One region of the Streptomyces sp. NPDC090499 genome, then DNA from elsewhere that is predicted to be linked to it. Evidence: riboswitches for the same ligand, from Rfam matches in the RefSeq annotation. Region 1 holds a riboswitch; the other holds the start of a gene.
The links. A riboswitch is a leader RNA that binds a small molecule or an ion and turns the genes downstream of it on or off. The one in region 1 is predicted to bind cyclic di-AMP.

Region 1 (14,771 bases):
GACCCCCACTCGCCTCGAACAATCATCGAACACAAAGCCAAACCCGCGCCCGCCGTCCCCCGAAACACGGCCGAATGCCCGTTTCCCGAAACAGCGAAACCTGTTGAAGATTGTCGCGCCCGCATACCGCCGGGTACAGTCGCCGCACTGCTCTGGCAGCCCCTGTTGTCGAGGCGAAAGAGAAGTTGGTGAACGACCGTCACCCGTCGGGGACCATGACCACCCCGGCCCCGGCTTCCGACGCCGACCCGGCGCACTACGCGTCGTACGGCACCCAGGAAGCCCAGTACGGCGACTTCACCACGTACAGCGACCACACCGCGACCGGTACCGCGTTCCACAGCGACCCGCTCTTCGGCAGCCTCCCCGGCGAGGGCCAGGCCACCGGTGCCTACGACGCCACGCAGTGGCAGACCGCCGGCGGCCAGACACCGAACTACGACCCGTACGCGGCCCAGCACCATGCCGCCTACGACTCCGGTGCCTACGACAGCACCGCGTGGACCGTCCCGGCACAGGGGACGGCCCCCGACGCCAGCGGCCAGTGGGACGCGAACGCCTGGCTGCAGCCCGAGCAGTCGGGCATGGCCGGTGCGACCCAGCAGTGGGAGTGGGGCACCCAGGCGTTCGACACCGGCGTGTACGACGCCACGCAGTGGAACTCCGACGGCACCCCGGCGCACGCCCCCGAGCACGAGTCCGAGCACGCGCAGCAGCACGAGCCGTACGGGGACTTCGGGGAGCAAGTGGAGCACGGCCAGTACGCGGAGTACGGCGGGCACGACGGGTTCGCGGAGTCCGCGGCGGACTCTTCGGACGGCGCGGAGTTGACCGCGACCGGCGAACTGCCTGCAGTAACGCCACTGCTGGAGGACCAGGAAGAGGTCACCCCGGCCGCGCCGCCGGCGACTCGCGCCGGCTCCCGCGCGGGGGCGCGTTCCCGTCGCCGTACGCCTCCCAAGCGGTCCGCGCTGCTGACCGTCGCGGTGCCCTCCGTGTGCGTGATGGGGGTCGCCGGGATCGCGGCCGCCTCCGTCAACAGCCTGACCGACGACGGCAAGGACACCACGGCCTCGGCCTCCGACGCGCAGTCGGTGAAGCCGTCCGCCGCCAACAGCAAGCTGGACGCCCAGCTGAGGACGCTCTCGGCGGGCGCCGACGACTTCGCCGACCGGGCCAGCCGGACGCAGGAGCGCATCGACCTCAAGACCCAGCAGGAGACCGAGAAGAAGAAGGCGGCGGCGGAGGCGGCCCGCAAGGAGCGGCTGCGCCCCAAGTACGCGCTTCCGGTCACGCAGAGAGGGCTCAGCGCCTATTTCGGCCAGGCCGGTGTCAACTGGATGTCCGTCCACACGGGCATCGACTTCCCCGTCTCCTACGGCACCACGGTGATGGCCGCGACCGACGGCGTCGTCTCCACCAAGTGGAACAGCGCCTACGGCAACATGATGATCGTGACGGCGAAGGACGGCACGGAGACGTGGTACTGCCACCTCTCGTCGTACCGCGTCGCCGCCGGTACGACGGTGAAGGCCGGCGACCCGATCGCGTACTCCGGGAACTCCGGGAACTCGACAGGACCGCACCTGCACTTCGAGGTGCGGCCGGCCGGCGGCGCCGCCATAGACCCGCTGCCGTGGCTGCGCAGCCACGGGCTCGACCCGACCTGATCCGGCCGGCAGGCGTGGGGCCCCGCCGCGGCGGGCCAGGCGCAGACGGCCGGTCTCGGTCAGAGGTGCACTACGGTGGGGCAAGAGGGCCTTCTCGGTACTCGGTGGAGATGTCGCAATCCACACCGAAGCCGGAAGGCCCTCACTCGTTCAAGACCACCTAGCCGTGCCGTCCGTCACCAACCTCTATGGACAGAACAGCTAGAGCTTCTCCACCGGCGCGTACCGCAGCAGCAGCCGCTTCGGCTTGTCGTCGCCGAAGTCGATCGTCGCCTCCGCGTTGCCGCCCGTGCCCTTCACCGCGACGACTGTGCCGAGCCCGAACTGGTCGTGGGTGACGCGGTCGCCGACCGCCAGCGACACCACCGGCTTCTCCGAGGTCCGCCGGGTGGCGAAGCCGGACGCGCCCGACGCCGAGGAGCGCGAGCGGGTCGAGGAGAGCGAGGCCGCCACGCCCGCGGCGGGCCCGGAGGAGACCGGCGCCATCGCCCCGGTCCGCTTCCACTCCAGATACGCGCCGGGAATCTCCTCCAGGAAGCGCGAGGGCGGGTTGTACGACGGCTGGCCCCAGGCGCTGCGCATCGCCGACCGCGTGAGGTACAGCCGCTCCCGCGCACGCGTGATGCCGACGTAGGCGAGCCGCCGTTCCTCCTCCAGCTCCTTGGTCTGGCCGAGGGCGCGCATGTGCGGGAAGACGCCGTCCTCCATGCCGGTCAGGAACACCACCGGGAATTCGAGGCCCTTGGCGGTGTGCAGGGTCATCAGGGTGATGACGCCGTCGCCGTTCTCGTCGTCGTCGGGGATCTGGTCGGAGTCGGCGACCAGGGCCACCCGCTCCAGGAAGTCGGCGAGGCCGCCGGTCTGCTCGCCCTCGCCGGACTCCTGCTCGAACTCCAGGGCCACGGAGGCGAGTTCCTGGAGGTTCTCGATGCGGGTCTCGTCCTGCGGGTCCGTGGAGTTCTGCAACTCGGCGAGGTATCCGGTGCGTTCGTAGATCGCCTCCAGGACTGTGGCGGGTCCGGCGCCGGACTCCACGACCGTGCGGAGGTCCTCCATCAGCGTGTTGAACCGCTTGACCGCGTTCGTCGACCGCGCGGCCATGCCGTACGCCTCGTCGACCCGCTTGAGCGCCTGCGGGAAGCTGATCTTCTCGCGCTGGGCGAGGGCGTCGATCATCGCCTCCGCGCGGTCGCCGATGCCGCGCTTGGGGACGTTGAGGATGCGCCGGAGCGGCACGGAGTCCTCCGGGTTGGCCAGCACCCGCAGGTACGCCAGGACGTCCCGGACCTCCTTGCGCTCGTAGAAGCGGACGCCGCCGACCACCTTGTAGGGCAGGCCGACCCGGATGAAGATCTCCTCGAAGACACGGGACTGCGCGTTGGTGCGGTAGAAGACGGCGACATCGCCCGCCTTCGCCTCGCCCGCGTCCGTCAGACGGTCTATCTCCTCGGCGACGAACTGCGCCTCGTCGTGCTCGGTGTCGGCGACGTAGCCGGTGATCTGCGCGCCCGCGCCCGCATTGGTCCACAGGTTCTTCGGGCGGCGGGACTCGTTGCGCTCGATGACCGCGTTGGCGGCGGAGAGGATCGTCTGCGTGGAGCGGTAGTTCTGCTCCAGGAGGATCGTCGTCGCGTTCGGGTAGTCCTCCTCGAACTGGAGGATGTTGCGGATCGTGGCGCCCCGGAAGGCGTAGATCGACTGGTCGGCGTCACCCACGACGCAGAGTTCGGCGGGGGGCAGGTCGTGCTCGCCGGGCGGGGTGTCGGTGCCGTCGGCGCGGACACCGGTGCCGACCAGTTCGCGCACGAGGGCGTACTGGGCGTGGTTGGTGTCCTGGTACTCGTCGACCAGGACGTGCCGGAAGCGGCGGCGGTAGTGCTCGGCGACGTCCGGGAAGGCGCGCAGCAGGTTGACCGTCGTCATGATCAGGTCGTCGAAGTCGAGGGCGTTCGCCTCGCGCAGCCGCGACTGGTAGAGGGCGTAGGCCTGGGCGAGGGTCTTCTCGAAGCCGTCGCTGGCGCGGGCGGCGAAGTCCTCCTCGTCGACCAGCTCGTTCTTGAGGTTGCTCACCTGGGCGCTGAACGACTTCGGCGGGAACCGCTTGGGGTCGAGGTCCAGGTCGCGGCAGACCAGGGCCATCAGGCGCTTGGAGTCGGCGGCGTCGTAGATCGAGAAGGAGGAGGTGAAGCCGAGCTTCTTGCTCTCCCGGCGCAGGATCCGCACGCAGGCGCTGTGGAAGGTCATCACCCACATCGCGTTCGCCCGCGGGCCGACGAGGTGCTCGACGCGCTCCTTCATCTCGCCCGCGGCCTTGTTGGTGAAGGTGATCGCGAGGATCTGGCCCGGGTGCACCTGGCGTGCGCCGAGCAGATGGGCGATGCGGTGGGTGAGCACACGCGTCTTGCCGGAACCGGCGCCGGCCACGATGAGCAGCGGTGAGCCGGCGTGCACGACGGCTGCCCGCTGGTTGTCGTTCAGCCCCTCCAGGAGCGCGGCCGTGTCCAGGGCCGGGCGGGCTGCGCCGTCGCGGTAGTAGGTGTCCCGGTCCGGGGGCACGTCGAACTTCCCGCCGAACAGATCGTCCGGAACCGGCTCCGGAGCGTGCTCGTCCTCGGGCGGCGGCGGAGGTTCCTCGTCATGGCCGCGGGGGGCCTGGAGGCTCGCCAGGAAGCTGTCGTCAAAGAGGCTGCTCATCGCTCTCCGAGTCTAGGGCGCCCCACCGACAACCGGCCGCCGCCCCGAAAACTCGCCCCGGTGACCGAACAGATCCACTCCGTCACGGCAGGTCGACGCGCGTCCCGCAGCCGCGAACACTCACCTCGAACCTTCCGACACCACCAGGCAAGTCGCCCATAACGTTCCGAATCGCCCCACCCAGATACGCCGCAACGCCAAGGTCACGAAAATGTATCGGGCATATCGCACATCAAACTTCACAGGGACCACACGAGTTGGCTAGCGTGCCGGGCAGGCCGTACGACCCCCACCGGCGAACATCGCCGGGCCGCACGGCCTCCGCCGAGTCCGGAGTGCCGCCGCGCACCCGGAGCCGGGGACCCACACCGACCTTGGGGTGAATCGGTCCCGACTCCCCACCGGGGGAACGGACCGTAGGGCAACCCTTCCGAACCACCCGCCCGAACCCGACAGCTAACTCGGTAGGCGGAACATTGGAAGGAGTCGCCCCCGTTGGCGTCGCACCGCAAGTCCCGGCCGTCAGGAACACGCGCGGCAGGCATACGCACCCCCGCCCTGGCCACCGCCGCCCTCACGTCCATGGCCCTGTTCTCCCAGACGGCCGAGGCCGCGCCCTCCGACGACGGCAAGCCGAGCCTGGAGGAGGTCGAGAAGAAGGTCGACTCCCTGTACCGGCAGGCGGAGTCGGCGACCGAGAAGTACAACGCGGCCAAGGAGCGGACCGGCAAGCAGCGCAAGCAGGTCGACACCCTGCTCGACGACGTCGCCCGGCGCACCGACCGGCTCAACAAGGCGCGTGAGGAACTGGGTTCGTTCGCGGCGGCCCAGTACCGGACCGGGGCGAGCGTCCCCGACACGGCGACCTTCCTGCTCGCGGACAGTCCCCAGGACTACTTCGACCAGGACCAGTTGATGAGCCGCCTGACCTCGCGCCAGAAGGGCGCGGTCGACGACTACGTCACCGAGCAGTCCGCGACCATGAAGAAGCGGCAGGAGGCCTCCCAGAGCCTCGAGACGCTCACCGAGACGCAGGACGACCTCAAGACCGCCAAGACCACCGTGCAGACGAAGCTGGCCTCCGCGCGGGAGCTGCTGTCCCAGCTGACGGCCGCGGAGAAGGCCCGGCTGGCGGCGATCGAGAAGCAGCAGCAGGAGGCGGCGGACCGCAAGGCGGCGGAGCTGGCGAAGCAGCAGGCCGCGGCGGCCGAACAGGCGGCGTCGTCGTCCTCTGCGTCGAGCGGCTCCTCTTCCGGCTCGGGCTCCTCTTCCGGCTCCAGTTCCGGCTCCGGCTCGGACTCCGCCTACGCCACGAAGGCAGCCAAGGCGATCGCCTTCGCCCGCGCACAGATCGGCAAGCCGTACGTCTGGGGCGCCACCGGCCCCGGCTCCTACGACTGCTCCGGGCTCTCCCAGGCCGCCTGGAAGGCCGCGGGCGTCTCCCTGCCCCGCACCACCTACGACCAGGTGAACGCCGGCACCACCGTCTCCCTGGCCGACGCCGAGCCCGGCGACCTGGTCTTCTTCTACGACGACGTCAGCCACGTCGGCATCTACATCGGCAACGGCATGATGATCCACGCCCCCAAGCCCGGCGCCTACGTCCGCGAGGAGTCGATCTACTACGGCGGCGAGTCGATCATCCACAGCGTGGTGCGCCCGGCCTGACCCCGCGGGGCGCCCGTCACCTCTCGGGCGCCCCCACCCGCTTCCCTCCGCCGGCCCGCACACACCACGGCGCCCGCCCGCCGTCACGCAACCCCGGCCTCCTGCCGAAGCCCCCTGGCACTCCTGTCCGCCGCGACCGTACGTTCGCGCGTCCGGCGCGGTTTTCGGGCCGCACGCGCGCGTGCCCCGCCCGCACCGCGGCCGGCTCTCCCTAGCATCAGGGACATATCCGGCATGTCACCTCTCCGCGCCTGGTGGGCGCAGCGTCCGCCCGCGGCCGGGGCCGCCGTGATGGCCACCGGCATCATGTCGGTGGGGCTGCACCTGGTCGGCGCGGAGACCGTGTCCAGGGTGGCGCTGGCGGTGGCCGGCGCGATGTGGGTGGCGCTGGCCGCGGACTTCGTCGTACGGCTGGTGCGCGATCGCCGGCAGTGGGCGGAACAGGCGCGAACGCCGGGCGCGCTCACCGCGGTGGCGGCGACGGCGGTGCTGGGGACACGGTTCTCGGCGCTCGGGTGGCAGACCCTCGCCGAGGCCCTGCTGGCGCTGTCGGCGGTGCTGTGGCCACCGCTGCTGGTCCTCGTCGTACGGCACTGGAGGCCGAGGATGCCCGGCGCGGTGTTCCTGGCCTGCGTGGCCACGCAGGGGCCAGCCGTGCTGGGCGCGACGCTGGCGGCGGCCCTGACCACGGCATGGCTCGCGCACCTCTCGCTGGTCCTGTTCTGGCTGGGGCTGGCGATGTACGGGCTCGCGGTGCCCCGGTTCGAGTGGCGGCAGATCACCCGGGGGCCCGGTGACCAGTGGGTGGCGGGCGGCGCGCTCGCGATCTCGGCGCTGGCCGGGGCGGGACTGCTGGCCGCCGACAGTGCGCGGCTGTACCTCTGGAACGACGACGACCGGGGCGTCCTGCGCACGGTGACGGTGGCGCTGCTGGTCCTGGACCTGGCCTGGTACGTCGTCCTGCTGGCCGCGGAGGTGGCACGGCCCCGGCTCCGTTACGACGTGCGCCGCTGGGCGACGGTGTTCCCCATGGGGATGACGGCGACGGCGACGCTGTCGGTCGCGGCCGCCGTCGGCGGCGCCTGGCTGAGGTGGCCGGGGCGGGTGCTGGTGTGGGTGACGGTGGCGGCCTGGCTGGCGGTGGCGGCCGGTGCGGCGGCGAGCGCCCGTGCCGCACTCACGAAGGCCCGCTGAGGGTGCCGGGGATCGGGTCGTCCGCAGGACGGCTCAGGTCCACAGGACGGCTCAGGTCCAGAGCACGGCGATGAAGATGTTCACCACCGTGAGCAGACCGACCAGGCCGAAGGCACCCTTCTCGACCTTCTCGTCGTCCCGTTTCACGTAGACGAGCCCGAGGATCACGATCAGCAGGGCGAGCTTCACGCCGATCTTGATCGTGTTGACGTGGTGGTCGTCGGCCTCGTTGAGGCCGACCAGGATCACGCCGGTCGCGAGCATGGTGAACGCGCCGTGCAGCATCCCGGGGACGAACCGGGCCGTGCCCTGGCCCATCGCCTTCATCTGGGTGAGGAAACCGCCGAGGAGCGCGGCGATGCCGATGATGTGCAGGCCGACGAAGAGATGGATGAGTACGTCCATGGCCCCGGAGCCTAATCAGGCCCGTACGGGGCACCGGCCACCGCCCCCTCCCCCGGCACCCGCCGCCCCGCATATATGCACGCCATAGCACCCCGCGTCCCTGATCAGCCCCGGAACCGCCGCTTCGGTCATCCCACCCCGAGAAGCCGACGTCTCCGGACCGGAATCCCGTTCACATACCGTCGGGCAACGATCCGGTCACGCCAATTCCGCGCATCGCGTTACCGGGCCGACACACCCGGGCCTAGCGTCCTCCCCCAGGTGACCGACTCCCCACCGCCGCCCGGGCCAGGGGCGGCAGTCGGACACCACCGCCGAGAAGGTCCTGCGGCGGCCCGTTCCCCCTGTGCGGGCCGCCGCCGGACACGCTCCGCACTCCCCCGCGGCCGTACGGACGCCCCCCGGCGTGCCTGCGGACGAGACGGCGGTCGTACGAAAGGACGGGACACTCCAGGTGGCAGCGCACCGCAGGCCCCGACAGCGCTCGCTAGGCGGCAGCACGGCCCGCACGGCCGTCACCCTCGCCCTGGCGGGCGCGGCCACCGCGACGGCCTTCGAAGGGACCGGAAACGCCGAGCCGCAACTGACACCGGCCCAGGTGAAGGCCAAGGTGGACCAGCTGTACCAGGAGGCCGAGGAGGCCACCCAGAAGTACGACGGGGCGAAGGACAAGGCCGACACGGCCCAGCGGCGGCTGACGTCGCTCCAGGACGAGACCGCCCGCGCGCAGCAGAAGCTCAACTCCGCCCGGGACGCGCTCGGGCTCGTGGCGGCCGCGCAGTACCGCGACGGCGGCATCGATCCGGCCTGGCAGCTGGCGCTGTCCAGCGATCCCGACCGGTACCTGGACGACGCGGCCATCGCCGAGCGGGCCGGCGACCGGCAGGCCGGTGCGGTGACACGGGTACGGCAACAGCTGCGGGACATCGAGCAGTTGCGGGGTGCGGCACATGTCGAGCTGACGGCGCTGCGGTCCCGGCAGGCCGAGCTGAAGCGCGAGAAGAGCGCCGTCACCGGCAAACTGGACGAGGCGCGGCAGCTGCTGGACCGGCTGTCACCGCAGCAGCGGTCGGCGGTCACGGCGGACGGCACCACCGCACGCGCCTCACGCTCCGCGGCGGACGCCCGCGCCCCGCTGACCGCCGGCAGCGTCGCCGCCACCGACTCGCGCGCCGCGGCCGCCGTGGCCTACGCCTACGCGAAGCTCGGCAGCCCCTACGTCTGGGGCGCGACCGGCCCCGACGCCTTCGACTGCTCGGGACTCGCCCAGGCCGCCTACCGCTCCGCCGGAGTCTCCATCCCCCGCACCACCTACGCCCAGATCAACGCCGGCCGCCGCGTCTCCCGCTCCGAACTCCAGCCGGGCGACCTGGTGTTCTTCTACTCGGGCATCAGCCACGTCGGCATCTACATCGGCGACGGCCAGATGATCCACGCACCCAACCCGTCGGCGCCGGTACGGATCGCCCCGATCGACGAGATGCCGTTCGCGGGGGCGACGCGGGTCGTCTGAGCGGCCGCCGACGGCCGGCCGGGCGCCACGGACCGGCGCACCGGCGCACCGGCGGACCGGCCGGGGGCACGGGCCTCAGACCAGGCGGCGTGCCGTCGCCCAGCGGGTCAGCTCGTGCCGGTTCGACAGCTGCAGCTTCCGCAGCACCGCCGAGACATGGGACTCGACCGTCTTCACGGAGATGAACAGCTGTTTGGCGATCTCCTTGTACGCGTAGCCGCGGGCGATGAGGCGCAGAACCTCGCGCTCGCGCTGGGTGAGGCGGTCGAGGTCCTCGTCGACCGGCGGGGCGTCCGTGGAGGCGAAGGCGTCCAGGACGAACCCGGCGAGCCGCGGCGAGAAGACGGCGTCGCCCTCCTGGACCCGGAAGATCGAGTCGACCAGGTCGGTGCCGGTGATCGTCTTGGTGACGTAGCCCCGGGCGCCGCCCCGGATCACACCGATCACGTCCTCGGCCGCGTCCGACACGGACAGCGCGAGGAAACGCACCGGCCGCTCGGCGTCCGCCGTCAACGGGGCGCACCGGCGCAGCACTTCGACCCCGCCGCCGCCCGGCAGATGCACATCGAGGAGGACCACCTCGGGCCGGGTCGCGGTGATCACCGAGACCGCCTGGTCGACGTCGGCCGCCTCGCCGACCACCTCGACGCCGGTCTGCTCGGTCTCGCCGATCTCGGCCTGGACGCCCGTCCGGAACATCCGGTGGTCGTCGACGAGGACCACACGCACCCGACGCCCGGACTGACCCGCGCCTTCCGCCGGGCCGTTCGCCTCGGTCGCGTCGCTCATGACGTCTTCTCCGCCCTCTCCATCTCCAGCTCGACCTCCGTGCCGCCGCCCGGCACGGACCGCAGCCGTGCGGTGCCGCCGTGGCGTTCCATACGGCCGATGACCGATTCTCTGACACCCATGCGGTCGGCGGGTATCGAGTCGAGGTCGAAGCCGGGACCGCGGTCGCGGACGGACACGAAGACCGTCCTTCCCTCGACTTCGGCGTAGACCTGGACGGCGCCGCCCTCGCCACCGTACTTGGCCGCGTTGACCATCGCCTCGCGCGCGGCCTGCATCTGCGCGCCCGTCCGTTCGTCGAGCGGGCAGTCCCCGACCACGACGACCTCTATGGGCACGCCGTGCTTGTCCTCCACCTCGGCCGCGTTGCGCCGGACCGCGTCGGCGAGGGTGGCGGGTTCGTCGGCCTCGTCCTTGCCGGTGCCCTCGGGCTTGTAGAGCCAGGTGCGCAGGTCGCGCTCCTGGGCGCGGGCGAGACGGCGCACCTCGCCCGCGTTCTCCGCGTTGCGCTGGATCAGGGTGAGGGTGTGCAGCACCGAGTCATGGACATGGGCCGCGACCTCGGCACGCTCCTGGGCGCGGATGCGCATCAACCGCTCCTCGGAGAGGTCCTGGGTCATCCGGACCAGATACGGACCGGCGAGCAGCGTGATGCCGACGAGCACGGCGAGAGCCGCCTGGAGCACCGCGCCGATGTGCGCGGCGGAGCCCTGCATGACGAAGACGCCCGAGACGCCCGCGGTGACGAGCAGGACACCGACGCCCGCGCGCAGCAGGCTGAGGGTGCGGCGCCGGCTGCCGACCTCGACCCAGCGGGCCCGGCGGGCGTTGTCGGCCTGGCGCCAGACCAGGGCGACACCGGCCGCGACCAGGACCGCGGGAAGGAGATAGGCCTTGGCGCCGCTGGTCAGGTTGACACTGCCCACGAACACCATGGACACGATGACCATGAGGAGCAGGGCGACGATCTGGCCCCGGTCCGGTTTGCGGGCGACGAGTCTGCGGCGGCCGTCCGCCGAGGTCTCGGTGGCGACCAGGGACGGCGGCTTCTGTCCGCCGACCCCGCCGACGCCGAGCGGCACGAAGAACCAGAACGCGGCGTACAGCAGGGCGCCGAGGCCGTTGGCCGTGAACAGGCCGACGAAGACGAGCCGGACCCAGACGACAGGCAGGCCGAGATGCCCGGCGAGGCCCCGCGCCACTCCGCCGAGCCAGCGGCCGTCGCTGCTGCGGTAGAGCTTGCGCGGCGGCCGCGGGTCGTCGAGGGGCGCTGCTGCGGCTTCCGGCATGCCATCGATGTTCACACGCCCGCGGTGGTGGAGCATCAGGGTCGACCCCCGAGACTCCCCTGATCTTCGGATTTCCCCCGCGGGAACTCCTCGCATCCGGCCGCTCGAACGCTTCCCGGTCCGGCCTCGGGGCAGATCTCAGGGTTCGGCCAGGGTCATCCCGACTGCCGCTGCGGCCGCCAGGCCGTCACCATTGACTCATGACTGATCACGAGCACGCCGCGACGGGTCCGGGACCCGGCCCCGGCCCGCGGCCCCCAGCGGGCACCGGGCCGTCGGATGCCGCGCCCGCCGCGACGGATGCGGCCGCGACGGGAGCCGACGCCTCCCGCACCGGCGCGGGAGCCGCCGACGCGGCCTCCGCCCGGTTCCGGCGCGACCGCCGGCACAAGATGATCGCGGGCGTGTGCGCGGGGCTCGGGCGCCACACCGACCTTGACCCGGTGATCTTCCGCATCACGCTGGCCGTGCTGGCCGCGACCGGCGGCATCGGTCTCCTCTTCTACGGCCTGGCCTGGCTCTTCGTGCCGTACGAGGACGACGAGGAGAACGAGGTCCGCAAGCTGCTGACCGGCCGGGTCGACGGGCAGGCCCTGGCGGCCGTGCTGTTCGCGCTGGTCGGCTGCGGCGTGCTGCTGACGATGATCAGGAACGGCCAGGTGCTGGCGTTCGCCGTCGTCCTCTCCGTGCTGCTGGCCGGCGCCGGATACTGGTCGCGGCGGCGCGGCGCCCCCGACCCCGACCCGCTGTCCGCCCAGGCCGTCGCCGACGCCCCGCCGGAGGCCCAGGCACCGCCGGTCCCGGTCTCCTACCCCTCGTGGTGGCGGGACCCGATCATCAAGGACGGCACGCATGTCGGGGGCACCGGCTACCTGTGGGGCCCGGCCGACGTTCCCGGCCCGGCGGCGCCGGGGCTCGACTTCCGGCTGAGCACCCCGTGGGTCCACGGCCAGGGCGTCAGGACCCGGCCGAGCCCGCCTCCGAGGCCGCGTGGACCGCGCTGGATCGGCGGCTGGATCTTCCTGTTCGCGCTGGTGGCGGGCAGCCTGGGCACGGGGCTGACGTGGGACGCGCACCCACTGGGCACCAGCCTCCAGGCCGGTCTGGCGTGCGCGCTGATCGTGTTCGGGGTGGGGACGGCACTCAGCTCGTTCCTCGGACGCACGGGGGCCGGCTCGCTGTTCCTGGCCCTGCTCACGGCGGCCCTGCTGGCGGCTGCGACGGCCCTGCCGTCAAACATCAGCACCCACTGGACACAGGCGTCCTGGACACCCGCCACCGCGGCGGAGGTGTCACCGGCCTACGACCTCGGGACCGGCGTGGCCACGCTGGACCTGACGCACATACGCGTCGCCCGGGGGCGGACGGTGTCGACCTCCGCCGAGGTGGGCGCGGGCCAGCTGAAGATCGTCGTGCCGGCGGACGTGACCGTGCGGATGAGCATCGACGTGGGGGTGGGCGACATCCAGTTGCCCGGTGACGACAAGAAGGACGTGGACGTGGAGCCGGGCAGGCACAAGAACGTGACGCTGCCGCCGTCGAGCGGCGCGAAGAACGCGGGGACGCTCGACCTGGACCTCCAGGTCGGCGCGGGACAGGTGGAGGTGACCCGTGCTGCGGCATGAGTTCCAGCCCGGACGACTGGTCGTCGGTGTCTTCCTGACGGCGGCGGGGATCGCCTACGCCGGTGACGCGGGTGGCTGGTGGGACACCGAGTGGTTCGCGGTCATCCCCGTGACGGTGGCAGGCCTCTTCCTCGCGGGGGTGGCCGCGGCGCTGGCCCGGGCGATACGCAGGCGCCGCGGCACCCCGGAGAGGTAGGAGCCGGAGCCGGTCAGAGTCCCAGCGAGGCCCGTGCCGAGCGGTGTCGGCGTCGGGCGCGGAGCATCGCGTCCAGGGACAGGTAGGGGGCGCCGGCGAGCACCAGGGGCAGCCAGGCCATCAGGTAGGCGAGGTCGTTCCCGTAGTAGTACGGGGAGTTGGCCCAGCTGATGGTCAGCCAGAGGCTGAGCGAGATCAGTGCGCCGCCGAGCGCGGCCAGCCGGGCCAGCAGGCCGAAGAGCGTGCCGAGGCCGACGGCGAGTTCGCCGATGGCGATCGCGGTGCCGAAGCCGACCGGGTTCTTCAGGGCCAGGTCGATCAGGGCCGGGATCGCGGCCGAGTCGCGGACGGCGCGCATGGTGTCGCCGATGGACCCGGAGCCGCCGGATTTGAGGAAGGCGCTGTCGGTCAGTTTGTCCAGGCCGGCGTAGATGAAGGTGACGCCCAGGAAGATCCGCAGGGGAAGGAGGGCGTATCGGGTGGCGGTGTCCCGCAGGCCGCGGTCGCCGTCGAGATACGGAGTGTGCGTGTCCGAACGAATGCCGTGAGTCATCGCCAGTAGCCGCCTCTCGCCGCAGTACCCGGGCCCCTCAACAGACCATACGTACGACGATGGCGGTCGGCTCAATCCTCCCCCGGACGTTTTTCCGAATTTCGGCCGGACCGAGACACCCGGGAGGGTGGAGAAAGGTGGGCAAGAAGGGCCTGGGGGTGGGCTCGGCCGGTTCCGCCCCGCCCTTCGCCGCCCGGCCGGCTCACTCCGTCACCTCGACCACGCACCGGTTGGTCGCCACTCCGGCCGCCGTCACCACCTGGACCTCGACGGAGCCGGGCTCCACGTCGGCCGGGACGGGGACGGTGAGGACGTGGTCCGTGGGGTTGCTGAAGCCGCCGGTGACGGGGACCAGGGGGACGTGGACGTTGACGGCGCCGATGCGGACCACCATGCGGGAGAGGCGGTCGGCGGTCTGGGCGCCGGGCGGGACGAAGCCGGTACCGCGGATCTCGATGTCGTCGCCCGTGCGGATCGGGGCGTCCAGGTCACCGGCCTCGCGGGCGCGGACGACGGAGAGGATCACCGGACGGCCGCCCTCGGCGTACTTGCCGGCCAGGTAGGTCGCGGCGGAGATCAGGACCACCGTCGCGAGGCCCCAGGGCAGGTCGGGGAGCTGGTCGGGTCGGCGGGCCAGCCGTACGGCGGCGAAGAGCAGGGCGACGGCGCTGATGACGACGTACTGGATGTCGGCGAAGGTGCCGCGGCCGGAGTCGTCGGTGAGCAGGTCGGCGGCGCGCGGGCGGTGGGCGCGCACCTTCTGCAGTCGCTGGCCGGCGATGCGCAGGCCGACCACCCGGCGCACCAGGACGGCGATGCCGCAGACCACGGCGAGGACGGTGACCGCCCCGGCGCCGCGGGCGAGGTCGAGGCCGGAGATGAGGGCGTCGCGCTCGGCGGGAGAGGAGGCGGCGGCCAGGCGGCCGGCCAGGACGAGGACGGCGTAGGCGACGAAGAGGACCCACAGGGCGGCGACGGTGCGGGAGGTGGACATGCGGTTGTCCTCGCCGATGACGGGGGCGATCACCCCGCCGCGCGAGCGGTGGAACCAGGAGGCGGCGGTGAGGGCGAGGGCCACGAGCAGGGCGGCGAGCAGTCCGGCGGTGCGGGCGCTGGTCCAGCCCGCGCCGATGGCGGTGAGGGCCTGGGTCAGGAGCATGATCACGACGGCGGCC
Region 2 (14,771 bases), on a different contig from region 1:
CCGGATGCCCGAGCTGGAGCTGCTCCCCGCCTCCTACGACCTGCCCGGCGCCCGCCTCCTCGACCTCGTCCAGGTCATGGACCGGATCCGCGCGGAGTGCCCCTGGTCGTCCCGGCAGACCCACCAGGGCCTCGCGAAGTACGGCATCGAGGAGGCCTACGAGCTCGTCGAGGCGATCGAGGAGGGCGACCGCGACGAACTCCGGGAGGAACTGGGCGACGTGCTCCTCCAGGTCGTCTTCCACGCGCGGATCGCGGAGGAGGACCCGGACGCCCCCTTCTCCGTCGACGACGTCGCGGGAGGCATCGTCGCCAAGCTCATCCACCGCCACCCGCACGTCTTCGGCGACGAGACCGCGTCGACGCCGGAGGAGGTCAAGGAGCACTGGCTGCGGACCAAGGCGGTGGAGAAGCGGCGCGAGTCGGTGACGGACGGGATACCCCTCGCGCAGCCGGGCCTCGCACTGGCGGCGAAGCTGGCCTCGCGGGTGCGCACGGCCGGTCTTGACGTGCCGCTGCCGCAGGCGCCGGGCATCGGGTACGAGCTGCTCGCCCTGGCGGCCCGTGCGGAGGCCGACGGCGTCGACCCGGAGGCCGCGCTGCGGGCGGCGGCCCGGTCCTACCGGGACGCGGTGCGCGCGGCGGAGGGAGTGGCGAAGTGACCGCCTCCGCCCCCGACCTGTTCACCTGGGAGTTCGCCGCCGACCCCTACCCCGCCTACGCCTGGCTGCGGGAGCACGAGCCGGTGCAGCGGACCCGGCTGCCCAGCGGGGTGGAGGCCTGGCTGGTCACGCGGTACGGGGATGCCAGGCAGGCACTGGCCGACCCGAGGCTCTCCAAGAACCCGGCGCACCACGACGAGCCCGCGCACGCCAAGGGGAAGACCGGTATCCCCGGGGAGCGCAAGGCCGAGCTGATGACGCATCTGCTGAACATCGACCCGCCGGACCACACCCGGCTGCGGCGGCTGGTGAGCAAGGCGTTCACCCCGCGCCGGGTGGCCGAGTTCGCGCCGCGGGTGCGGGAGCTGACCGACCGGCTCATCGACGGGTTCGCGGAGCGGGGCGAGGCCGACCTCATCCACGAGTTCGCCTTCCCGCTCCCCATCTACGCCATCTGCGACCTGCTCGGCGTCCCGCCCGAGGACCAGGACGACTTCCGGGACTGGGCCGGAATGATGATCCGGCACGGGGGCGGGCCGCGGGGCGGGGTCGCGCGGTCCGTGAAGAAGATGCGGGGGTATCTGGCCGAGCTGATCCACCGGAAGCGGGAGGCGCTGCCCGCCGAGGCCGGTCCCGGCGAGGACCTCATCTCGGGGCTCATCCGGGCCTCGGACCACGGGGAGCACCTCACCGAGAACGAGGCCGCGGCCATGGCGTTCATCCTGCTGTTCGCCGGCTTCGAGACCACCGTCAACCTGATCGGGAACGGCACGTACGCGCTGCTCACCCACCCCGGGCAGCGGGTGCGTCTGCAGGAGTCCCTGGCCGCCGGCGAGCGCGGGCTGCTGGAGACCGGTGTCGAGGAACTGCTCCGCTACGACGGGCCGGTGGAGCTGGCCACCTGGCGGTTCGCCACCGAGCCGGTCGTGCTCGGCGGGCAGCACATCGCGCCCGGCGACCCGGTCCTGGTCGTCCTGGCCGCGGCGGACCGGGACCCGGAGCGGTTCGCGGAGCCGGACACCCTCGACCTCGCCCGGCGGGACAACCAGCACCTCGGTTACGGCCACGGCATCCACTACTGCCTCGGCGCCCCGCTCGCCCGGCTGGAGGGCCAGACCGCGCTCGCCGGCCTCCTCGCCCGTCTTCCCGACCTGCGACTCGCGGTGGACGAGAGCGAGTTGCGGTGGCGCGGCGGGCTCATCATGCGCGGGCTGCGCACGCTCCCGGTGGAGTTCACGCCGACCGGCCGCTGAAGCCTCCACCTGCCCCTACGGGCAAAAGATGACCAGCGTTCAAGTCTGTGATCTTCACGTGATCTGCGCGGCATTAACTTGTGACAAGTGATCGTCTGCCGATACGTTCACCCATCAGCACGGCGCCCTTGCGGGACCCGCCGTGCCGGTCACCGCTGTCGCTCGAAAGGTTTCCGCATGCTCTCCGGGAACGGTCGTCACCGTCGCCCCCGCCAGGCTCCGGCACTCCTCGTCGCGGCCGGGGTGACCGGCTCCGCCATTGCCCTCCCCCTCCTCGGCGCGGTGAACGCCAGCGCGGCCGACGGCTCCACCTGGGACCAGGTGGCCGAGTGCGAGAGCGGCGGCTCCTGGAGCGCCGACAACGGCACTGGCTACTACGGCGGCCTCCAGATGTCCCTGGACGACTGGAGCAAGTACGGGGGCCTGGAGTACGCCAGTACGCCGGACCAGGCGAGCCGTTCGCAGCAGATCGCGGTCGCCGAGAAGATACTCGCCGACCAGGGCACCAAGCCCTGGCGGACGTGCGCGCTGATCGCTGGGCTCTCGTCCGACGACGCCTCGGTGAACGTCGACACGGGACTCGGCGGTTCGGATGATTCGTCCGGTTCCTCCGACTCGTCGGACTCGTCCTCCGGCCTGTCCGACTCGTCCTCCTCCGGTTCCGACTCCTCTTCGGGCACCGCGGACTCCGGGAGCGACTCCGCCACCCCCTCCCCGGGCGCAAGCACCGACAGCGACTCCAAGGCCGACACCTCCGGCAAATCCAGCAAGACGGACAAGTCGGAATCCTCCGGCTCCGATTCCGGCTCCGGCACCTCGAAGGCGAGTGAGAGTCCCGCCACTTCCGGGGCCGATGACTCGGACAATTCATGGCAGACCGGGGGGTCCTGGAGCCTGGTCGACACGGGGGCCGTCAGCGGCGGCGGCAAGCACCGCGGTGGCTCGGCGGACGAAAGCGTGACAAAGGGTCAGAGCGCCACCTCCTCCGGCCGGCACGCCTCCGACGGCGGCGGCACCTATACCGTCCACGACGGCGACACCCTCGCCTCCATCGCCGACTCCCTTGGCCTCGACGGCGGATGGCGCGCGCTCTACGACGCGAACAAGGCCGACATCGGCACCGACCCGAATGCCATCACCCCCGGTCAGACCCTGAAACTCGGCACCGAATAGGACGAAACGCGGCGGGAGTTGACGCCCCGCTTCGAGTTGAATGTCCGTTTTGGTGAAAGTGTGGGATGAGTCTCAGAAGCCCTGATCATCTTTGAAATTCACCTGATGGCCTGTTTACGGTCAAGGCCGCTCGTCACCACGAGCCCCGGCCGTCGCAACGCCGAGTCCTGCCAGCGGCCGCCCGGGAACAGTCGTCGCGTCATGCGCCGTAGGCAGGAGCGGGGGACCCAAGGTAAGTGCCGGGACCGGTAGTTGAGGCTGCCGATCCGGCTCGGGGTGAAGTCGCGCACCGACATGCGGTGTGCGGCCGGGCAACTCAACCGGCCCGAACCCGACAGCTCACCTCGCAGGCGTCGGTGAGGGGATCGATCCATGCTGTTCTCCGGCAAGGGCAAGCATCGCCGTCCGTCCAAGGCCGTCCGCGCCATCGCCGTCGCCGGTGTCACCGGCGTCGCCGTCGCCGCCCCGCTGATGGCGGCCGGCAGCGCCTCCGCCGCCACCGCCTCCGAGTGGGACACGGTCGCCCAGTGCGAGTCCGGCGGCAACTGGGCCATCAACACCGGCAACGGCTACTACGGCGGTCTGCAGTTCTCCGCCTCGACCTGGGCCGCGTACGGCGGTACGCAGTACGCCGCGCAGGCCAACCAGGCCACCAAGGCGCAGCAGATCACGATCGCCGAGAAGGTCCTCGCCGCCCAGGGCAAGGGTGCCTGGCCGGTCTGCGGCACGGGCCTGTCCGGCGCCACCTACACCGGCAGCAGCTCCAGCAGTTCCAGCTCGTCGAGCAGCAGCGCCGGCACGAGCACCCGCTCGACCGACACCCAGGCCGCCTCCCGCTCCGCCGAGCGTCCGGCCGCCAAGAAGACCGTCACCACCCCGACCGGCAAGAAGGTCAAGAAGGGCGACGGCGAGTACAAGGTCGTCAAGGGCGACACCCTCAGCTCGATCGCCGAGAAGCACAAGGTCAAGGGCGGCTGGCAGGCGCTGTTCAAGCTGAACAAGGACATCGTCGAGGACGCCGACTTCATCTACCCGGGCCAGCAGCTGCACCTGAAGTAGGGCACCTGACGCAGCCCGCGGGGCGGCCGCCGAAAGTACTAAGCGGTGCCCAGCTGAACCACAGCTCCCCCACAACCGTGGTCCCCATAGTGGAGACCACGTGAGGGTCACCCCCGTCCCCCACGGACCCCCGCCCCGGTGCGTTTTCCCCCGAACGCACCGGGGCGGGGTTTCTCTTTGCCGCCGCCGCCGCCGCCGCCCCGCCGCCCCGCCGCCCCGCCGCCCCGCCGCCCCGCCGTCCCCTTCTTGGCCCGCTCTTCTTCCGTTCTTCATCGGGACCCCCTTTGTTCCGCACGTGAACAATGAGTACCGTCTGTGTGTCCACGGGCCGGTCGGTCGTGCCGGCCGACGGCCCTTGGACGGTTAGGCTCTAGTCGCAAGGCTGAGCAAGGGCCGACGAGGCCCGCGTGCGCCCCGCACAACCAGCGTCACATCCCAAGAAGGAGATGCTCGTGCCGTCCATCGACGTCGTCGTAGCCCGGGAAATCCTGGACTCCCGAGGCAACCCCACGGTCGAGGTCGAGGTCGGCCTCGACGACGGCAGCACGGGTCGTGCCGCCGTCCCGTCCGGTGCCTCCACCGGTGCCTTCGAGGCCATCGAGCTCCGTGACGGCGACCCCAACCGCTACCAGGGCAAGGGCGTCGAGAAGGCCGTCCTCGCCGTCATCGAGCAGATCGGCCCGGAGCTGGTCGGCTACGACGCCACCGAGCAGCGCCTGATCGACCAGGCCATGTTCGACCTGGACGCCACCGACAACAAGGGCTCGCTGGGCGCCAACGCCATCCTCGGCGTCTCCCTCGCCGTCGCGCACGCCGCCTCCGAGGCGTCCGACCTGCCGCTGTTCCGCTACCTCGGCGGCCCGAACGCGCACCTGCTGCCCGTCCCGATGATGAACATCCTCAACGGCGGCTCGCACGCGGACTCCAACGTCGACATCCAGGAGTTCATGATCGCCCCGATCGGCGCGGAGTCCTTCTCCGAGGCGCTGCGCTGGGGTGCCGAGGTCTACCACACGCTGAAGAAGGTCCTGAAGGGCAAGGGCCTGGCCACCGGCCTCGGCGACGAGGGCGGCTTCGCCCCGAACCTGGAGTCGAACCGCGCCGCGCTCGACCTCATCCTGGAGGCCATCAAGCAGGCCGGTTACGTCCCCGGCGAGCAGATCGCGCTCGCGCTCGACGTCGCCGCGTCCGAGTTCTACAAGGACGGCAAGTACGAGTTCGAGGGCAAGTCCCGCTCGGCCGCCGAGATGACCGAGTACTACGAGGAGCTCGTCGCCGCCTACCCGCTGGTCTCCATCGAGGACCCGCTGTTCGAGGACGACTGGGCCGGCTGGAAGGTCCTCACCGACAAGCTCGGCGACAAGGTGCAGATCGTCGGCGACGACCTGTTCGTCACCAACCCGGAGCGCCTCGCCCGCGGCATCGAGGAGGGCACCGCCAACGCCCTGCTGGTGAAGGTGAACCAGATCGGTTCGCTCACCGAGACCCTGGACGCCGTCGAGCTCGCCCAGCGCAACGGCTTCAAGTGCATGATGTCGCACCGCTCCGGCGAGACCGAGGACGTCACCATCGCCGACCTCGCCGTCGCCACCAACTGCGGCCAGATCAAGACCGGCGCCCCGGCCCGCTCCGAGCGCGTCGCCAAGTACAACCAGCTGCTGCGCATCGAGGAGATCCTCGACGACGCGGCGGTGTACGCGGGCCGCAGCGCCTTCCCGCGCTTCAAGGGCTGAGCCCGCTAGAGGGTAAGGCTTAGCCAGTCGTACGTACGTCCCCGTACCCGGTCCCGTACCGTGTCCGGGGACGTACGCACGTATCAGGGCGACCAGGGAGGCGGGGACATGGCCGCGAAGGACCGGGACCGGTTCTCCACCGCGACCAGGCTCAAGCTGCTCGGCGAGCAGACGGCGGCCCGGGTCTACCGCTCCCAGACCAGGCGCCAGGCCCGCCGCTCCCGGCTCACCGGCCGCGCCGCGCTGCTCGCGATCGTGCTGTGCACGATGGTCGTCGCGCTCGCCTATCCGATGCGGCAGTACGTCTCCCAGGGCGCCGAGATCTCCGACCTCGAACGGCAGCAGGAGCAGGCCAGGCAGCGGGTCGAGCAGCTGCGGGACCTCAAGGCGCGGTGGCAGGACGACGCGTACGCCGAGCAGCAGATCCGCGAGCGGCTGCACTACGTGATGCCGGGGGAGACCGGGTTCGTGGTCATCGACCCCGGTGCCGCCAGGCAGGCGCACGCCTACCTCGGGGCGGCCGACCGGCCCTGGTACGCGAACGTCTGGGACGGCGTCGACAAGTCCGACGCGTCCGACCAGTGAACCGACAGAAAGCCACGCAGAACACAGTCATGCAAACGCCACCGCCCTCCACCCCGCGCACCGAGCCGACCGACGCGGACGTCGAGGCCTTCAAGCAGCAGCTCGGCCGGCCGCCGCGCGGGCTGCGGGCGATCGCGCACCGGTGCCCGTGCGGGCAGCCGGACGTCGTGGAGACCGCGCCGCGGCTGCCGGACGGGACGCCCTTCCCGACGCTGTACTACCTGACCTGCCCGAAGGCCGCGTCCGCGATCGGGACCCTCGAGGCCAACGGCGTCATGAAGGAGATGACGGCACGGCTGGAGAGCGACCCGGAGCTGGCGGCGGCGTACCGGGCCGCGCACGAGGACTACATCGCGCGCCGCGACGAGATCGAGGAGCTCACGGGCTTCCCGAGCGCGGGCGGGATGCCGGACCGCGTGAAGTGCCTCCACGTCCTGGTGGCCCACTCGCTGGCCGCCGGACCCGGCGTGAACCCGCTCGGCGACGAGGCGATCGCCATGCTGCCGGAGTGGTGGGCCAAGGGGACGTGCGTGGTGCCCTCGGCCGAGCACTGACCGCCGGACACGCCGCCGTCCCGGGGCCCCCGGACCCCCGGGCCCCCGGACCCCCGGGCCCCCGGGCCCCCGGGGCCCTCGCCCACCCACCACCCGACTCGGTCCGCCGAGCAGGTGCCGCCCGGCTCGGTTCGGTCTGCCGACAAGCCACGAACAGACAAGGAACCCACCGCCATGACCCGCGTCGCCGCCATCGATTGCGGTACCAACTCCATCCGCCTCCTCGTCGCCGACGCGGACCCGGAGACCGGGGAGCTCGTCGATCTGGACCGGCGGATGGTGATCGTGAGGCTCGGGCAGGGGGTGGACCGGACCGGGCGGCTGGCGCCGGAGGCGCTGCAGCGGACGTTCGCGGCCTGCCGGGAGTACGCGGCGGTCATCAAGGAGTACGGGGCGGAGCGGCTGCGGTTCGTGGCCACCTCCGCCTCCCGGGACGCCCAGAACCGGGACGAGTTCGTGCGCGGTGTGCTGGACATCCTCGGTGTCGAGCCGGAGGTGATCAGCGGCGACCAGGAGGCCGAGTTCTCCTTCACGGGGGCGACCAGGGAGCTGACCGGGCGCGAGGACCTCGCAAAGCCGTTCCTCGTCGTGGACATCGGCGGCGGGTCGACCGAGTTCGTGGTCGGCGAGGAGCACGTGCGGGCCGCGCGGTCCGTGGACGTCGGGTGCGTGCGGATGACCGAGCGGCACCTCGTGCACGAGGGGCACGTCAGCGACCCGCCCACCGAGGCCGAGACCGCCGCCATGCGGGCCGACATCGAGCGCGCCCTCGACCTCGCGGAGGAGACCGTACCGCTGCGCGAGGCGCGGACCCTCGTCGGTCTGGCCGGGTCCGTGACGACCCTCTCCGCCATCCACCAGGACCTGCAGGAGTACGACTCCGCCGCCATCCACCACTCCCGCATCCCCTACGCCCGGGTCCGGGAGATCACCGAGCGGCTGCTGCGCTCGACGCACGCCGAGCGGGCGGCGATCCCCTCCATGCACCCCGGGCGCGTCGACGTCATCGGCGCCGGCGCCCTCGTCCTCCTGTCGATCATGGAACGGGTGGGTGCCGAGGAGGTCGTGGTGAGCGAGCACGACATTCTGGACGGCATCGCCTGGTCCGTCGCCTGACCCACAGGTCGGCGTGATCCATCCTCGGATGAGCATGCGAATCGACGGGTGAGCGTCCCGAACGGCCTGTGACACGCCGTGCCACGACACCCTGGCGGAAAACTTCGTGAAGTTCTTCACAAGGAATTCGGTGCAGGTGGGGGGTCCGGCGGGAGCTCTTGGGCCGTTCGGGGGCTCAACAGGCCCGAGCGCGTGCTCAGGAGAGCGATCCGGGGGTGTTCCGGGAGGTGCTCGTGAGGGTGACATCGGGTGCCCTCACGGTGCCCCCGGAAGCCTGGAGAGGCAGCTCACGCGGCATTGACAACGGGTCGTATCGGAAGTGGGTTCCCGCTGTTGACCATGACCTGTGTCACGTGGGCGGCGGAGTGTAGCACGACCCCTGTGGAAGCTTGTGAAGGGGCGCACGAGCGGCCCCCCTGAGGCGGGTGGATACTCGATGCCATGAGCACCACGGAGCGTCCCAGGATCCTCGTAGTAGGCGGTGGGTACGTAGGCCTGTACGCAGCTCGGCGCATCCTCAAGAAGATGCGCTACGGCGAGGCGACCGTCACGGTCGTCGACCCCCGGTCGTACATGACCTACCAGCCCTTCCTCCCCGAAGCCGCCGCCGGCAGCATCTCCCCTCGGCACGTCGTCGTCCCGCTGCGACGCGTGCTGCCGAAGGCGGAGGTCCTCACCGGCCGGGTCACCACCATCGACCAGGACCGCAAGGTCGCCACGATCGCGCCGCTCGTCGGCGAGGCGTACGAGCTGCCTTTCGACTACCTCGTCATCGCGCTCGGCGCGGTCTCCCGCACCTTCCCGATCCCCGGCCTCGCCGAGCAGGGCATCGGCATGAAGGGCATCGAGGAGTCCATCGGCCTGCGCAACCACGTCCTCGAGCAGCTGGACAAGGCCGACTCGACGACCGACGAGGAGATCCGCCGCAAGGCGCTCACCTTCGTCTTCATCGGCGGCGGCTTCGCGGGCGCGGAGACCATCGGCGAGGTCGAGGACATGGCCCGCGACGCGGCGAAGTACTACAAGAACGTGTCCCGCGAGGACATGCGCTTCGTCCTCGTCGACGCCGCCGACAAGATCCTGCCCGAGGTCGGCCCCAAGCTCGGCCTGTACGGCAAGGAGCACCTGGAGAGCCGCGGTGTGGAGATCTACCTCTCCACCTCGATGGACTCCTGCGTCGACGGCCACGTGGTGCTGAAGAACGGCCTGGAGGTCGACTCCAACACGATCGTGTGGACGGCCGGCGTGAAGCCGAACCCGGCGCTCGCCCGCTTCGGTCTGCCGCTCGGCCCCCGCGGCCACGTCGACACCGCGCCGACCCTCCAGGTGCAGGGCACCGACTACATCTGGGCCGCGGGCGACAACGCCCAGGTGCCGGACGTCGCCGCCCGCAAGGCCGGCGTCGAGAACGCCTGGTGCCCGCCGAACGCGCAGCACGCGCTGCGTCAGGCCAAGGTCCTCGGCGACAACGTGGTCTCCGGCATGCGGGGCTTCCCGCAGAAGGAGTACAGCCACGCCAACAAGGGCGCGGTCGCCGGTCTGGGTCTGCACAAGGGCGTCGCGATGATCGTCCTGGGCAAGACGAAGATCAAGGTCAAGGGCCGTCTGGCCTGGTACATGCACCGCGGCTACCACGGTCTGGCCATGCCGACCTGGAACCGCAAGATCCGCATCTTCGCCGACTGGACGCTCGGCATGTTCCTCAAGCGCGAGGTCGTGTCCCTGGGTGCCATGGAGAACCCCCGCGAGGAGTTCTACGAGGCCGCCAAGCCCGCTCCGGTCGCCGCCCCGAAGTCCGAGGAGAAGGCCAAGGCCTCCTGACCCCGGTCCCCGGTCGCGGAACCAGCTGAAGCAAACTGAACCAACCGAAGGGCCTCCCGCCATCCGTGGTGCGGGAGGCCCTTCGGCGTTCCCGGGCGGCCCCGGGAGCCCGCGCAACTACATGCTGGCTACATCTTTTTTGCCCACTCGTAACTCCTTTGCGGGACTGCGCTGCTGCCCTCACGGTGTTTACGTGGTAACCGGCATCCGGGATCGATGTCTTGGAGGTGTGCGCCATGGCCGAAGCCGCGTCGCGGCTGAGGAGTGTTGCCGAGCAGGTGCTGGGAGCCCCGCTCCCGGTACGGCTGCGGGCCTGGGACGGATCGGAGGCCGGGCCGCCGGGCGCGCCGACGCTCGTCGTGCGCAACCGCCGTGCCCTGCGCCGCATGTTGTTCAAGCCGGGCGAACTGGGCCTGGCCCGCGCCTGGGTCGCCGGCGACCTGGACATCGAGGGCGACCTCTACGGCGCCCTCGCGGTGATGTCCGGGCTGATCTGGGAGCGCGACGAGGACGGCCGTACCCTCGCGCAGGCGCTGCGCGACCCCGCCGTACGGGCCGCCGTCCGGGAGTTGGTGAAGCTCGCCGGGCCGCCCGTCCCGCCCGCCCCGCCCCGCGAGGAGGTGCGCAGACGGAGCCATCTGCACACCCGCCGCAGCGACAGACAGGCCATCAGCCACCACTACGACGTGGGGAACGACTTCTACGAGCTCGTCCTCGGGCCGTCGATGGTGTACTCGTGCGCCTACTGGGAGGCCGACGGGACCCTGGAGACCGCCCAGCGCGACAAGCTGGAACTCGTCTGCGCCAAGCTCGGCCTGAGACCCGGTCAGCGGCTGCTCGACGTCGGCTGCGGCTGGGGCTCCATGGCGATCCACGCGGCCCGCGAGCACGGCGTGAGCGTCGTCGGGGTCACCCTCTCCCAGGAGCAGGCCGCGTTCGCCCGTAAACGGGTCGCGGACGAGGGTCTGACGGACCGGGTGGAGATCAGGGTCCAGGACTACCGGGACGTCCGGGACGGGCCGTACGACGCGATCTCGTCGATCGGGATGGCGGAGCACGTCGGGGCCGAACGGTACCTGGAGTACGCGCAGGAGCTGTACCGGCTCCTCAAGCCCGGCGGGCGGCTGCTCAACCACCAGATCGCGCGGCGGCCGCAGCGCGACGAGTCGGCCTACCACGTCGACGAGTTCATCGACGCCTACGTCTTCCCGGACGGCGAGCTCGCCCCGCTCGGCACCACCGTCACCCAGCTGGAGCGGGCCGGGTTCGAGGTGCGGGACGTGGAGTCCATCCGCGAGCACTACGCCCGCACCCTGCGCCGCTGGGTGGTCAACCTGGAGGCCGAGTGGCCGCGGGCCATGCGGCTGACCAGTCCGGGCCGGGCCCGCGTCTGGCGGCTCTACATGGCCGCCTCCGCCCTCGCCTTCGAACACAACCGCATCGGCGTCAACCAGGTGCTGGCCGTCCGGACCCCGGAGTCCGGCGCCTCCGGGCTGCCGCTGCGCACCCGTACCTGGAACACCTGACACCTGGACAACCGACGGCACGCGAAAGGGGCCCCACGCTCGCCGTGGGGCCCCTTCGCCGTACCCGGTGCCGTGCGCTGCCCGCTACTCGGCCTTGATCGCCGCCAGCACGTTCAGCTTCGCCGCGCGGCGGGCCGGCCACAGGGCCGCCAGGACGCCGACCGTGCCGGCCAGCAGCAGGAAGACCGCCATCCGGGTCCAGGGCAGCACCAGTTCGTACGTCGGCATCCGTGAGCCGACCAGCCGGCCGGCCGCCCAGCCGAAGAACACGCCCAGGCCGAGGCCCAGCACCCCGCCGAAGAGGGAGATGACCAGGGACTCCAGGCGGACCATCCGCTTGACCGCCTTGCGGTCCAGGCCGATCGCGCGGAGCATGCCGATCTCCTGGGAGCGTTCGAACACCGACATGGCCAGGGTGTTGATGACACCCAGGACCGCGACGATCACCGCCATCGCGAGCAGGCCGTAGACCATGTTCAGGATCAGCGTGAACGCCTGTGCGATGGAGTCGGACAGGTCCTGCTTGTCCTGGACCTTGATCGCCGGGTTGGAGCCGAGCGCCTTCTCCAGCTTGTCCTTGGTCGCACTGGACGCGCCGTCCGCCGTCTTGACCATGACCTGCATGTCGGCGGGGTCGGTCACGTGCGGGGTGAGCGTGGCGCTGTCGAGCATGATCCCGTTGACCACCTGGTTGCCCTGGTAGACCCCGGCGACCGTCAGCTGCTGCGACTTCCCGTCCTCGTAGTGGACGGTGAAGACGGAACCGGCCTTCCAGCCGTGCTGCTTGGCGGTGTCGTCGTCCACGGTGACGTCCGAGCCGCCGACCCTGAAGGTGCCGCTGTCCACCGTGAGGTCGGTGAGCTTCCCGATCGACGATCCGTCGACGCCGGTCAGGAACTCGGTCTCGCCGTCGATCCGGGAGGCCGCGTTGCTGAGCGGGCTGGAGTCGGTCACGCCGTCGGTGGCCGCGACCTTCTTGGCGACGTCGGGGGAGAGGGCGTTGCCGTTGGCCATCGAGACGATGTAGTCGGCGCGGATCGCCGAGCTCGCCATCTTGTCGATCGACTTCTGCAGGCTGCCCGCCATCACCGTCATGCCGGTGATCAGGGTCAGGCCGATCATCAGCGCGGAGGCGGTGGCGGCGGTACGGCGCGGGTTGCGCACCGAGTTCTGGCGGGCGAGCTTGCCGGAGACGCCGAACCCGCGCAGCAGCGGGGCCGCCGCCGCGATCAGCGGACGGGACAGCAGCGGGGTCAGGACGAAGACGCCGATGATGAGCAGGACCGCGCCGAGGCCCATCGGGGCCTGGCCGTCGCTGCCGCTCATCGTGGTCGCCGCCAGGATCACCACCACGCCGGCCGCCGAGAACAGGGCGCCGATCGTGTTGCGCAGCACCAGCGACTTGGTGGTCGGGGCGGCGTGCAGGGCGCTCATCGCGGCCACCGGCGGGATCTTCGCGGCGCGGCGGCCGGGCAGCCAGGCGGCCAGCATGGTGATGACGACGCCGACCGCGAGGGCGGCGGCCACCGTGCCGGGGCTGACGACCAGGGGGCCGCCCGGGACGGTCGCGCCGAACGAGCCCAGCAGCGAGCGCAGTCCGGCGCCGATGCCGATACCGGCGACCAGACCGGTGACGCCGGCCACCGCGCCGACCACGAACGCCTCGATCAGCACCGAACGGGTGACCTGGCGGCGGGAGGCGCCCACCGCGCGCAGCAGCGCCAGCTCCTTGGTGCGCTGGGCGACCAGCATGGTGAAGGTGTTGGCGATGATGAACGTGCCGACGAACAGGGCGATGCCGGCGAAGACCAGCAGGCCCGAGCGCAGGCCGCTCATGCTGCTGGAGATCTGCTCCGCCTGGTCGTCGGCGAGCTTCTTGCCGGTGGTGGTCTCCACGAGCTTCTTCGGCAGCGCCTGGTCCAGCTGGGACTTGAGGGCGGCCTGCCCGGTGCCCGCCTTCGCCGTCACGTCGATCTCGTCGTACGCGCCCTTCTTGCCGAACAGCTGCTGCGCGGTCGCCGTGTCGAACAGGGCGAGGCTGCCGCCGGCCGCGACGTTGCCGTCGTCGGTGGTGAAGATGCCGGCGACGGTGGGGGTGAGGACCGGGCCGTTCACCGAGATGCGCACGGTGTCGCCGACCTTGTAGCCGGCCCGCCCGGCGGTCCTGGAGTCGATCAGGACCTCGTTCTTCCCGCGGGGCGCGTGGCCGCTCACGAGCGGGTAGCGGGCGTCCCTGGTGCCCCAGTAGTTGCCGCCCTCGGACTGCCAGCCGCCGCCGATCAGCTTGCCGTCCTTGTCGGCGATCGCGGTGAAGCCGGAGACGACCCCGGTGGCGGAGGCGGCCCCGGGGACCTTCGCCGCCTTGTCGAGCAGGGCCTGGGTGAGGTCGGGCGTGCTGCCGACCTTGTCGCCCTTGGAGTCCTGGTACTTGGCCTGGACGGCCACGTCGACGCCGTCGAAGCCCTTGGCGGAGCTGTTCTGGTAGGCGTCCGAGATGGTGTTGGTGAAGACCAGGGTGCCGGAGACGAACGCGACGCCGAGCATGACGGCGAGCACGGTCATCAGCAGCCGGGCCTTGTGCGCGAGGACGTTGCGCAGGGCGGTGCGGAACATCAGCTGGTCCGGCCCTTCGCGTCGAACTGCTTCATGAAGTCGAGGACGCCCTCGGCCGTCGGCCGGTACATCTCGTCGACGATCCGGCCGTCGGCCAGGAAGACCACGCGGTCGGCGTAGGCGGCCGCCACCGGGTCGTGGGTGACCATGACGACGGTCTGGCCCAGCTCCCGCACCGAGTTGCGCAGGAAGCCCAGCACCTCCGCGCCGGAGCGGGAGTCGAGGTTTCCGGTCGGCTCGTCACCGAAGATGATCTCCGGCCGGGAGGCGAGGGCGCGGGCCACGGCGACGCGCTGCTGCTGGCCGCCGGAGAGCTGCGAGGGGCGGTGGCCGAGCCGGTCCCGGAGACCGACCATCTCGATCACGCTGTCGAGCCACTGCTTGTCCGGTTTCCGACCCGCGATGTCCATCGGGAGGGTGATGTTCTCCAGCGCGGTCAGCGTCGGCAGCAGGTTGAACGCCTGGAAGATGAACCCGATCTTGTCCCGGCGCAGCTTGGTCAGCTGCTTGTCCTTCAGGGAGCCCAGCTCGGTGTCGCCGATCCGCACGGAACCGGAGGAGAAGGTGTCGAGGCCGGCCACGCAGTGCATCAGCGTGGACTTGCCGGAGCCGGACGGCCCCATGATCGCGGTGAACTCGGCCTGCCGGAACTCGACGGTGACCCGGTCCAGGGCGAC

Region 2: it holds a riboswitch for cyclic di-AMP, as region 1 does, so the genes downstream of both, ACIQVL_RS34315 (transglycosylase family protein) here and ACIQVL_RS13665 (NlpC/P60 family protein) in region 1, are expected to answer to the same signal.

Annotation. Positions count from the first base shown of each region.
Region 1 is NZ_JBIVXP010000003.1:362,490-377,260, forward strand. Features, by position in the region: gene ACIQVL_RS13655 (M23 family metallopeptidase) at 189-1,670, shown strand; gene pcrA (DNA helicase PcrA) at 1,872-4,364, opposite strand; cyclic di-AMP (ydaO/yuaA leader) riboswitch at 4,677-4,852, shown strand; gene ACIQVL_RS13665 (NlpC/P60 family protein) at 4,860-6,032, shown strand; gene ACIQVL_RS13670 (tellurite resistance/C4-dicarboxylate transporter family protein) at 6,267-7,226, shown strand; gene ACIQVL_RS13675 (hypothetical protein) at 7,278-7,631, opposite strand; gene ACIQVL_RS13680 (NlpC/P60 family protein) at 8,086-9,144, shown strand; gene ACIQVL_RS13685 (LuxR C-terminal-related transcriptional regulator) at 9,220-9,933, opposite strand; gene ACIQVL_RS13690 (PspC domain-containing protein) at 9,930-11,222, opposite strand; gene ACIQVL_RS13695 (PspC domain-containing protein) at 11,423-12,847, shown strand; gene ACIQVL_RS13700 (hypothetical protein) at 12,834-13,043, shown strand; gene ACIQVL_RS13705 (DoxX family protein) at 13,057-13,596, opposite strand; gene ACIQVL_RS13710 (hypothetical protein) at 13,799-14,771, opposite strand, start outside.
Region 2 is NZ_JBIVXP010000011.1:218,199-232,969, forward strand. Features, by position in the region: gene ACIQVL_RS34300 (nucleoside triphosphate pyrophosphohydrolase) at 1-661, shown strand, start outside; gene ACIQVL_RS34305 (cytochrome P450) at 658-1,914, shown strand; gene ACIQVL_RS34310 (transglycosylase family protein) at 2,092-3,087, shown strand; cyclic di-AMP (ydaO/yuaA leader) riboswitch at 3,282-3,455, shown strand; gene ACIQVL_RS34315 (transglycosylase family protein) at 3,460-4,146, shown strand; gene eno (phosphopyruvate hydratase) at 4,593-5,879, shown strand; gene ACIQVL_RS34325 (septum formation initiator family protein) at 5,988-6,464, shown strand; gene ACIQVL_RS34330 (DUF501 domain-containing protein) at 6,494-7,018, shown strand; gene ACIQVL_RS34335 (exopolyphosphatase) at 7,193-8,134, shown strand; gene ACIQVL_RS34340 (NAD(P)/FAD-dependent oxidoreductase) at 8,576-9,955, shown strand; gene ACIQVL_RS34345 (class I SAM-dependent methyltransferase) at 10,192-11,481, shown strand; gene ACIQVL_RS34350 (ABC transporter permease) at 11,566-14,094, opposite strand; gene ACIQVL_RS34355 (ABC transporter ATP-binding protein) at 14,094-14,771, opposite strand, start outside.